2 regions of the Roseateles flavus genome follow, and region 1 is predicted to be linked to the other one. Evidence: riboswitches for the same ligand, from Rfam matches in the RefSeq annotation. Region 1 holds a riboswitch; the other holds the start of a gene.
The links. Region 1 has a riboswitch for cyclic di-GMP ahead of ABDJ40_RS19970 (S8 family peptidase). Riboswitches for the same ligand answer to the same signal wherever they lie in the genome.
Positions count from the first base shown of each region.

Region 2: it holds a riboswitch for cyclic di-GMP, as region 1 does, so the genes downstream of both, ABDJ40_RS19365 (hypothetical protein) here and ABDJ40_RS19970 (S8 family peptidase) in region 1, are expected to answer to the same signal.

Region 1 covers NZ_JBDPZC010000011.1:45,338-50,436, reverse strand. Annotated here, with positions in the region: gene ABDJ40_RS19975 (RNA polymerase sigma factor) at 1-1,117, shown strand, start outside; gene ABDJ40_RS19970 (S8 family peptidase) at 1,118-2,953, opposite strand; cyclic di-GMP riboswitch class I at 3,012-3,109, opposite strand; gene ABDJ40_RS19965 (M14 family metallopeptidase) at 3,238-5,028, opposite strand.
Region 2 covers NZ_JBDPZC010000010.1:99,976-105,074, forward strand. Annotated here, with positions in the region: gene ABDJ40_RS19350 (inositol monophosphatase family protein) at 1-325, shown strand, start outside; gene ABDJ40_RS19355 (dienelactone hydrolase family protein) at 343-1,326, opposite strand; gene ABDJ40_RS19360 (hypothetical protein) at 1,463-1,666, opposite strand; cyclic di-GMP riboswitch class I at 1,871-1,967, shown strand; gene ABDJ40_RS19365 (hypothetical protein) at 2,088-3,518, shown strand; gene ABDJ40_RS19370 (alpha/beta fold hydrolase) at 3,526-4,416, opposite strand; gene soxR (redox-sensitive transcriptional activator SoxR) at 4,542-5,054, opposite strand.

The sequences.
Region 1 (5,099 bases):
CCGCCTGCGCCAGCGCCGCATGCAGGAACGCCACCACGAGGCCCTGGCCCAGGACATCGAGGCACGCCAGGAGCATGTGGTGCCCGACCTCAGCGAGACCCTGGACGCCCGCCGCGCCGATGACATCGGCGACGACCTCCTGCGCCTGATCTTCACCGCCTGCCACCCCCTGCTCTCGCCCGAGGCGCGCGCCGCCCTGACGCTGCGTCTGCTGGGCGGCCTCAGCACGGCCGAGATCGCCCGCGCCTACCTGTGCCCCGAGCCCACGGTGGCCCAGCGCATCAGCCGCGCCAAGCGCACGCTCAGCGAGGCCCAGGTGCCCTTCGAGCTGCCCGGCCCCGCCGAGCGCCTGCAGCGCCTGGGCGCGGTGCTGGAGGTGGTCTACCTGATCTTCAACGAGGGCTATGCCGCCAGCTCCGGCAGCGACTGGCTGCGCAGCGACCTGATGGGCGAGGCCCAGCGCCTGGCCCGCCTGCTGGCTGCGCTGATGCCGCAGGAGCCGGAAGTGCTGGGTCTGATGAGCCTGCTCGAGATCCAGGCCTCGCGCCAGGCGGCGCGGCTGGACGCGCAAGGCGCGCCCGTGCTGCTGATGGACCAGGACCGCCGCCGCTGGGACAGCCTGCTGATCCGCCGCGGCCTGGCCGCGCTGGCCGCGGGCGAGGCGGCCTGCGCGGCCCTGGGCCAGGCGCCGGGCTACTACCTGCTGCAGGCGGGCATCGCGGCCTGCCATGCCCGCGCCACGCGGGCCGAGGACACGGACTGGTCCCTGATCCTGGCCCTCTACACCCGGCTGCTGGAGGGCTGGCCCTCGCCCGTGGTCGCGCTGAACCGCGCGGTGGCGCTGAGCCGGGCGCCCGAGGGCAGCGCGGCGGAAGCCCTGGTCCTGGTCGACGCCCTGGGCGCGCAGGCCGCCATGCAGCGCTACCCCTGGTGGCACAGCGTGCGCGGCGACCTGCTGCAGCAGCAGCGGCGCGGCGAGGAGGCGGCCGAGGCCTTCGAGCGGGCTGCGGCGCTGAGCCTCAATGAAAAAGAGCGCGCTCTGCTGACGCAGCGCGCGCTCGAAGCGAGGAGCAAGGACGAGAGAAAGCGAGGACCGGCCCGCAGGCCGGCCGCGTGACTAGAGACTCAGGCTGAGGGCATAGCCGCCGGTCGCACCGGTGCTGCGCAGCACGCGCAGGTAGACGTTCACGTCCTTGCTGCCCGAGTTGGTGATCTGCAGCATCTGGGTGACGCCCGGCACGCCGGTGCTCAGCAGCAGCTGCGTGCCGCCGGCCGTGTAGGCCCCGAGGCCGAAGCCCGAGGCGCTGCCGGCGCTCAGCGTGACCTTGAGGGTCTTGCCGGCGGGGACGCTGTAGCGGTAGTAGTCGTTGTCGGTGTTGCTGGCGATGCTGCCGCTGATGGCCGCGCGGCTGGCGCTGATCACCTGGGCGGCGCCCAGGCTGTCATTGGGCTCGGCTTCCTTGATGGAGACGGGCGCCGGCGCAGGAGCAGGCGTCGGCTCGGGGCTCGGAGCCGGGGCGGGTGCGGGGGCCGGCGTGGGTGCGGGGGCGGGGGCGGCACCCGAAGCCTGCGCCAGGGCCGCGTTCACGGCCGCGTTCGCGTCAACGAGGCCGGCGCCACAGCCCATGCAGGCCGCCGGGAAGGCGCGGGCGCTGCTCTTGAGCAGGCTGGCCACTTGGTCGGGCGTGAGGTTTCTGTTGGCCTGGAGCATCAGGGCCACGACCCCGCTGACCACCGGCGTGGCCATGGAGGTGCCCATCATGCCGGCATAGCTGTCGCTGCCCGGCGTGGTGGCGCCCGTGTTGTAGGTGGACAGGATGGCGCCGTTGCTGTCGCCGCCCGGCGCGGCCAGCGTCACCTTGCTGCCGAAGTTGGAGTAGGACGCCCGCGCACCGGTCTTGCCGGTGGCCGCCACGGTGATCACGCCGCTGCAGCTGGCCGGCGAGAAGTTCGCCGCGTCCTGGCCGCTGTTGCCCGCGGCCACCACGACCACGGCGCCCTTGGCCCGGGCGGTGTTGATGGCGTTCTGCGTGGTGATGTCGCAGCTGCCGGCGCCGCCCAGCGAGAGGTTGATCACCTTCGCCGGATTGGCATTGACCGGCACGCCGCTGACGCTGCCACCGGCGGCCCAGACCATGGCATCGGCGATGTCCGAGGTATAGCCGCCGCACTTGCCCAGGGCGCGCACCGGCAGCAGCCGGGCCTTGAAGGCCACGCCGCTCACGCCGATGCCATTGCTGCCCGTGGCGCCGACGATGCCGCTGACATGCGTGCCGTGCCAGGAGCTGTTGCGCGCGGCACTGCCGGAGCCGCAGGCGCCTGCCGCGACGAAGTCGCCGGGGTCGCTGGCATCGGCGTCGCGCCCGCCGCCGTCACCGGCCACGGTGGTGTTCAGGATGAAGTCGTAGCCGGGCAGCAGGCGCGGCGCGAAGTCGGCATGGGGTCGTACGCCGGTGTCGATCACGGCCACGGTCACGCCATCGCCGCTGGACTTGTTCCAGGCGTCGGGGGCGCGGATGCCGCCCACGGCGTCGAACAGGCTCCACTGCTGGGCGTACATCGGGTCGGTGGGCGTCAGCTGCGGCTGCAGCAGGCGGTCGGGCTCGACGTACTCGATATTGGCGTCACCGCTGCGGAAGCTGGCGGCCAGGGCCTCGATGTCGCCCTTGCCCAGGCGACGGCTGAGCTTGAACACCTGGGCGCCGCTGGCCATCTGGCGCAGGGGGGTCAGCTGCACGCCATGGCGGTTGCTTGCGACCTGGGCGGCCAGGCGGGCGTTCTCGGTGGGGAAGGCGCCCTTGCCGGACTTGTACTTGACGATCAGGCGGTCCGTCTGGGCAGCCTGGACGATGAGGCCATCAGGGCCGACCTGGGCAGCCTGGAAGGCGGCCTGGGAAGAACCGGTGCCGGCCAGCAGGGCCAGGACCAGGGCGGAGAACAGGGGTGAGTTCATGTGGTTTCGCCTCGGAGTGCATCCATCGAGGCCAGTTCCCTGCCGGGGCGGCGGGGCAGCTGGCAACCCCGCTACCGTGGCCGGCGCCTGAAGGGCGTCGGCTGTAGGCCGGAGGCTTTGCGTCCCGCGCTTTCGCGCGGTTTGCCGATCACGGGGGAATCCCGTAGGCGCAACAGTAGGCGCTGGCGGCGCCGCTGAAAAGCGCTGCCACGCAGGTCGCGCGGCTTCCTGCGACTTTGTGCGCGCCCGGTGCCCCTGGGCGCGACGAAACGGTGTCCGGAGACTCAGCGCAGCGGCTGGTCCAGGCGCATCACCGGATACAGCCGGTAACGTTCATCCCAGGACGTATGCCGGCGCGCGAAGAAGGCGAGGCGGGCATGCGGGTCGGCGGCGAAGGCGGCGTCTTCGGCCAGGCGGCGCTGGAACTCGGCGGCCAGCTGCGGATCGGCCGCCAGCTGGGCCCGGGCCACGTCCTCGGCCACGTAATCCTCCATGTACTCCTTGGTCTCGAAGGCGTTGTTGAAGAAGCCCCAGGCCAGCAGGGAGTCTGGCGCCTGCGGTTCCAGCAGGGCCATCAGCAGGCGCACGCCGGGCTGGGCCGCGGGCACGAACAGGCTGCCGGCGGGCAGGTCGCGCGGCTCGGGGCGCCACTGGCCCTTCACCTCCAGGCGCTGGTGGCCTTCCACCGACTGCGCTCCGAAGCGCGCCTGCTCGGCCCTGAAGACCTGCACCGGCAGCGCCGGGCGCGCCGCGGCCAGGCGCTCGAAGCGCAGGCCGTGCAGGCGCAGCCTGGCCGCCACGGCCTCGGCATGCGCCGCGGGCACCAGATAGCCGGCGCCGGGCACCGGCAGGCTCAGGGCGGGGACGATCTCGTCGCGCAGGGGCACGTGCCAGATCTCGGGGCGGTGCTCGTCGTAGCGGGTCATCAGGGCGCCGGAGATGTCCGAGGGCGTGCGGGTGTAGGCATAGCCGCGGAAGTCGATCATGCGTTGCTTCGGGCTGGTCTCGAAGGCCAGGGGCTGCTCGCGGCCGGCCAGGCGCATCGCGCGCGCATCCGCCGCCCGGGCCTGCGCCAGCCAGTCGGCGCCGTGGCGGGCCATCAGCGCCAGCGTGGCGACCACAGTGTTGCGGGTGATGCGCACGCGGGTCGGGTAGTCCTTCCACGAGTGCGTCTCCACCAGCATGCCGAAGCGGTTGCGCAGCCAGAAGTAGCCGGTGGAGAAGCGCGGCGGCGGCACGCCATCGGCAAAGCCGGAGGCAGGGTCGTCCATCTTCTCGAAGGACATGTAGAAGGGCTGCGGCAGCGAGCCCTGCGCCGCCAGCGCCTCGATGACGCCGTCGCGCAGGCGCTGCCCGCTGGCGCGCAGGGCCTCGTCGCCCGCATGCACCGGCTCGACCTGGATGGAGACGTCGTGCTCGAACTGCGCGCCGTCGGTGACGTGCAGGTCGATGGTGGCCAGCGGGTCCCAGGCCTGGACCAGGCGCAGCATGGCCTGCATCTCGGGCGCATCGGCCTTGGCGTAGTCGCGGTTGAGGTTGTAGTTCTCGGCCGTGGTCCGCCAGCCCATGGCCTCGGGCCCGCGCTGGTTGGGGCGGTTCCAGGCGCCGAAACGCTCGTGGCCGTCGACATTGAAAACGGGCACGAAGACCAGCACCTGGCGCTTCAATGCGCCCGGCGCCGCCTGCCCTTCGAGCACCTGGCGCAGGGCAAGAAAGCCAGCGTCCTTGCCGTCGATCTCGCCCGCGTGGATGCCGCCCTGGATCAGCGTCACCGGCAGGCCGCGCCGGCGCGCCTCGGCCGGGCTGAACACCCCCTTCTGGCTGACGACCAGCGCCCACATGGGCCGCCCTTCCGGCGTGCTGCCGAAGCGCGTGCAGCGCACCGCGCGGGGAAAGTGCTGCTGGAAGGCCTGGCACAGACGGCCCACTTCCTCGTAGCGGCCGGTGCGCAGGTAGCTGCTGCGCTCGGCCTCGGTGCCGAGCGGGGGCGCGGCGCCCGCCAGGCCAGCCAGGGCCAGCAGCGGCAGGAGCAGGGCGTGGCGCACGGTGGGCAGGGGCAGGCGGGACAGGCGCATGGTCGACGGGGGGAGGGAGACAGGCAAGGCCTGGCACTGTAGCCAGCCCTGCCCAGGGGCGCTGCTGCGGA
Region 2 (5,099 bases), on a different contig from region 1:
TGTGCCGCCCCGGCCGCAGGCGGAGGTCGACGACTTCCTGGGTCACCTGGCCCGCACGGTGCCGGCCGTGCTGGCGCAGCGCTGGATCGGTTCGGCCACGCTGTCACTGGCTCTGGTGGCCTGCGGCAGGCTCGATGCCTACTGGGAATGCGGCCGGCATCTGGTCGACTGGTTGCCCGGCCTGCTGATCGCCCGCGAGGCAGGGGCGACGGTGTCAGGCCTCGGGACCGTGCCGCTGGGCGAACCTGGCTCGGGCCTTCTCGCGGCACCGGCGGCCCTCCACCGGCAGTTGCTGGACCTGTGGCAGCCCGGCACGCCGCGGTGAAGAGCCCGCAGGCCGCATCAAAGGTGCCTCGCGAAGAAGCGCACCACGCGGGCGCGCGACAGATAGGCCTGCTCGGCATCCGGGCTCATCTGCACGCTGGGCACGACGCCCGTGCTGAAGTAGCTGCCCTGGTTGGCGTAGGGGTCCGTCACCGTGATGGGCACCATCAGGCGGTCCCAGCCATGGGAGGCGCCGGGGTAGACGTTCACGCTGACGATGCCGCCATTGCTGGCATTGACCGACTGCGCCAGGGCCTGGCAGGGAGCGCCGCTGTTGTCGTAGTCGTCCTGACTGCCGACCTGGATCATCACCGGCGCGCCGGTGAGGTTGATCCACTGGACGCCGAACTGGGCCGGCGTGGTGTGCAGGGCGGCCAGCAGGGACGCGTTGTTCCAGGGATAGCAGACCGGGTAATGCGCGACGTGCGCCTTGAAACTGCGGCCGCCGCCGAACCTGCCGGCATAGAGGCGCTCGGCCGCCCCCAGGCTCACCAGACCGCCCCAGGAGAAGCCCATCACGCCGATGCGGGCGCCATCGATCTCCGGCCGCTGGGCCAGGTAGGCCAGGGCCGAGAAGGCGTCCGGGTAGGTCAGCACCGGCGCACTGGGGCGCTGGCTGGCGTTGCTGACGCCGCGGGCCTGCCACATGTCGATCTGCAGGGTGGCGATGCCGGCGGCGTTGAGCGCGGCCTCGTAGAAGTCTCCGCGGGCATCGACGCCGGCCGAGCCATGCAGGATCAGCACGGCCGGCAACTTGCGGTGGCCATGGCCGGCGCCCCGGATCGCGTGCGCGGGCAGGCTCAGCTTGCCCTGGATCGTCAACATCGCGCCGGGCGATGCCAGGTTGGGGGAGGGGAAGCTGATGAAGGAGACGTCCGGCTGCCCGCCCCGTGCCAGACCCTCCTCGCCCGCTGCCTGCGCGGGCAGCGCGACCAGGGCCGCCGCCGCCGCTGCCATGCTGATCGCCACCCGCCCCGTCGCCTTCAACCAATTCCAAGCCATGCTTGCCTCCGATGCGCCTGTTGCTCGCAGGCGGACCGTCCGGCTGCGCAGCTCAGACGCTATCACCGAGGCGCGGCCCCGGCCTCGGGACTTGCCTGGAGGGGCCGGATGGCGGCGGGAGGCTCGCCGCGCGGGCTCAGCGCACCGGATCCGGCGCGCGGCGGATAGACCACTGGGCCTGTGCGGCCAGCTCTGCCGCCGTGGGCTCGTCGGCCGTCACCAGGTATTCATGGCTGCTGCGCTCGACGAAATAGGCGGAGCGGTAGCGCAGCAGGAGCTCACCCAGGGCCTTGCGGGCCTGGCCAGGGGTGCCGGTGAAGGTGAGGGTCAGCGTGGTCATGGTGGAGATCCTTGCAATGCCGGCGCGAAAGGGGGCCGGCGGTCATTCCTGAACGCCTGGGCGGCGGCTCGGTTGACGGTGGGTGGCGGCGGGAGTGCGGTGATTGCGCGGCGCTGCTCCGGCAGATGGCTTGAGGCGGCGCAAAGAAGGGGCGTGAGATATGCACGGCGAAACACGGCGGACGGCCCCGGAGCGACGTAACAATCTGTTCCTTGGCACACCCGCGCGAAAGCCGGGGTCGCAAAGCCTCCGGTCTACAGCCAGCCTGCCTGCAGGCGGTCATGATGGCGGGGTTGCGCACTCCCTCCCCAGGGGGGCAGGTCTTGCGTCGCGTTGACGAAGCGTCGCGCCCGGTCCTGTCTCCCGGCCCTGTGTTCGCGGGCGGCCGGTCTCTTCAACACCCCTCGAGAGGAAACACGGTATGGGTCTGAGTGTGCGTCTGCGTTTGAATCTGTCTTCCCTGGCCGCGGCCCTGCTGATGGCGCTGCCGGGCCTCGCGGCCGCACAGGCCATGGACGAGGAGGCGCTCATCGAAACCATGCGCAACAGCATGGCCCAGCGCGGGCAGACGCTCAGCCCGGAGCAGGAGCTGAGCATGCGCCTCAAGATCCGCGAGACGATGCAGCGCATGCAGCAGCTGGGCCAGGGCAGGGCGCCGGTGCAGGGCTCGGCCTTGCCCTTGGCTTCGCCCTCGCCCTCGCTCTTTTCACCCCCCGCGCCCCTGGCCGCACCCGCGCAGGCCGCAACGCCCCAGCCCGCGCGGGCCACCGCCGAGCTGGCCCAGCAGATCGCCGCCTTGCCGGCCCCGCACACCGTGCAGGTCGAGCAGCGCAAGGATGGCTTCGTCATCAACGGGCAGTTGGTCGTGGATCCGGAGGGCAAGGTCGGGCGTGCGGCGGTGGACCCCCTCACCGGCGACTTCGCCTACCTGGTGCAGCGCATGGATGGTGTTCAGCTGCTCAAGCGCGGCCGCGGCACGGCGGCGCCCTTCACGGTGGGCCAGGTGAGCAGCCGCCCGGGCCAGTGGATGCTGCAGACCGTCGATGGCCAGACCCTGGCCGGCGACGGCCTGGTGCTGAGCTCGCAGGGCGCGCTGCTGCTGCGCGCGGCCAGCGCCTTCGAGTTCAGGCCGGGCCAGGCCTTGCGCACCATCGCCATCCCCGAGGGCTGGACCCCGGTGCCGCTGCAGCGCGGTGACGTGGCCAGCACCCGCACCCTGCTGCTGGAGAAGGACGCCTCCACGCGCCCCTCGCCCGACAGCCTGACCGGCGCCGTGAGCGGCCTGTTCAGCCTGGCCAAGCGCGTGGTGGGGGCCGAGGAAGCCAATGACTACGCCCTGTTCCATCTGGACACCGGCATGCTCAGCACGCTGGCCATGGCCGTGGACGACAAGCAGGTCACCCGCTACAGCGACTGCCGCCGCCAGAACGCCGTGGTCAACAAATGCGCCAAGGCCGATTCCTACGAGTCCCTGTGGAACCCGGACGGCTCGCCCAATGCCTTCCACTACTTCTGGCAGGCGCAGTGGTTCAACACCGCCGGCGGACCGGTGGCCGTGGTGCGCCAGGCCTCGACCAAGGAGGTGCGCCTCTTCGACCTGGCCAGCGGCAAGCAGGTGGTGGCCTTCCGCCGCCCCATGGGCATCGCCAAGCACACGGCCCAGCTGACGGCCGAGGGCAAGCTGCGCGTCACCGCCCAGCTGGCCTTCACCACCCACACGCTGGAGGACGCCCGCGCCCTGCTGGACAGCGCGTCGGACCAGCGCGGTGCGCCGGTGGAGGGCACCATCATCGCGGGGCAGCCGGAAGGGGCGGCGCCGGCCGCGGTGACGGCCGGCGCCTCAGGGAGCTGAGTCCTGCTCAGGGCGCGTCGATGCTGCCCAGGAAACGCAGGAGTTCGGCGGCCGTCTCGTCGGGGAACTGGTCCGCGAAGAAGTGGCCGCCGGGCAGCGTCGCCGTCTGCACGGCGCGGCAGCGCGTGCGCCATTGCGCCGGGATGTCGAAGAGCGCGTTCATCACGCCTGCCTCGCCGTAGAAGACCAGGGTCGGACATTCAACCAGCCGCTGGGCGTCCGCCTGATCCAGGGCCAGGTCCACGGTGGCCGCGGCGCGGTAGTCCGAGCAGGAACCATGGATCATGCCGGGGTCGCGCCAGCAGCGGCGGTAGTCGGCCAGCTGCTCTGTGTCGAAGTCGCCCAGCCGCGCCTTGCCCCAGCCCAGCAGGCAGGTCTCGTAGAAATAGTCCGGGTCCTGGCCGATGAGGCGCTCGGGGAAGGGCTCGGGCTGCTGCAGGAAATACCAGTGCCAGTAGGTGGCCGCGACCTGCCGGTTGGTGTCCATGAACATGGCCAGGGTCGGCACGATGTCCATGACGGTCAGCGAACGCACGGCCTCGGGATGGTCCAGCGCCAGCCGGTGGGCGGTGCGCCCGCCGCGGTCATGGCCGACGAGGTGGAAGCGATCGAAGCCGAGCTGGCGCATCAGACCGAGCTGGTCGTCGGCCAGGGCCCGGAACGAATAGTTCGAATGGTCCGGCAGGTCGCGGGGCTTGCCGGAATCCCCGTAGCCGCGCAGGTCGGCCGCCACCACGGTGTAGTGCCGCGCCAGCTGCGGCGCGATGCGGGCCCACATCGCCCGGTTCTGGGGAAAGCCGTGCAGCAGGAGCAGGGGCGGGCCTGAGCCGCCGATGCAGTAGGCGATGTCCAGCTCGCCGAGCCTCGCCCGGGAGCTGCTGAAACCGACGAAATCCATGGGACTCTCCAGATCGTTCCACACCACGGCCGCCTGACTGGCAAGACCTGACCCCTTGTCCAGGCGTCGCTGCAGGCCCTGCCGGGGAGGATAGAGGGCCGCTCCTGCCCTGTCACCTGAGGCCCTCAGCCGGGACCCTGGCGCCGCGTCGTCTGCGGCGTTGCCTGCTCCGCCAGCACCTCGCTGGACCGGTCGCCCATCCAGTAGCGCGCCCCCGCGCCGCGGCGCCCGGCCGCGTCCTGCGGGTTGTAGAGCTTGCACTTGCTGAGGGACAGGCAGCCGCAGCCGATGCAGGAGGCGAGGGTGTCCTGCAGCTGCTGCAGCTCAGCGATCCGTGCTGCCAGCAGGGGCTGCCAGGCGCGCGAGAGGCGCTCCCAGTCGCGCGCATTGGGTGTGCGCGCGTCTGGCAGGCTGGCCAGCGCGGCGCGGATCTGGTCCAGGCTCAGGCCTACCTGCTGTGCGGCGCGGATGAAGGCCACGCGGCGCAGGTCGCTGCGGGCAAACTGGCGGCGGCCCGAGGCGCTGCGGTGGCTCAGCAGCAGTCCCTGCTCCTCGTAGAAGCGAAGGGCGCTGGCGGCCACGCCGGCGCGGCGGGCGAAATCGCCGATGGGAAGCAGGGTGGGGGAGGCATCGCTCATGACGGTTCCGCAAGACGAGAGGGGGAACGAAATGAAGGCTTGACT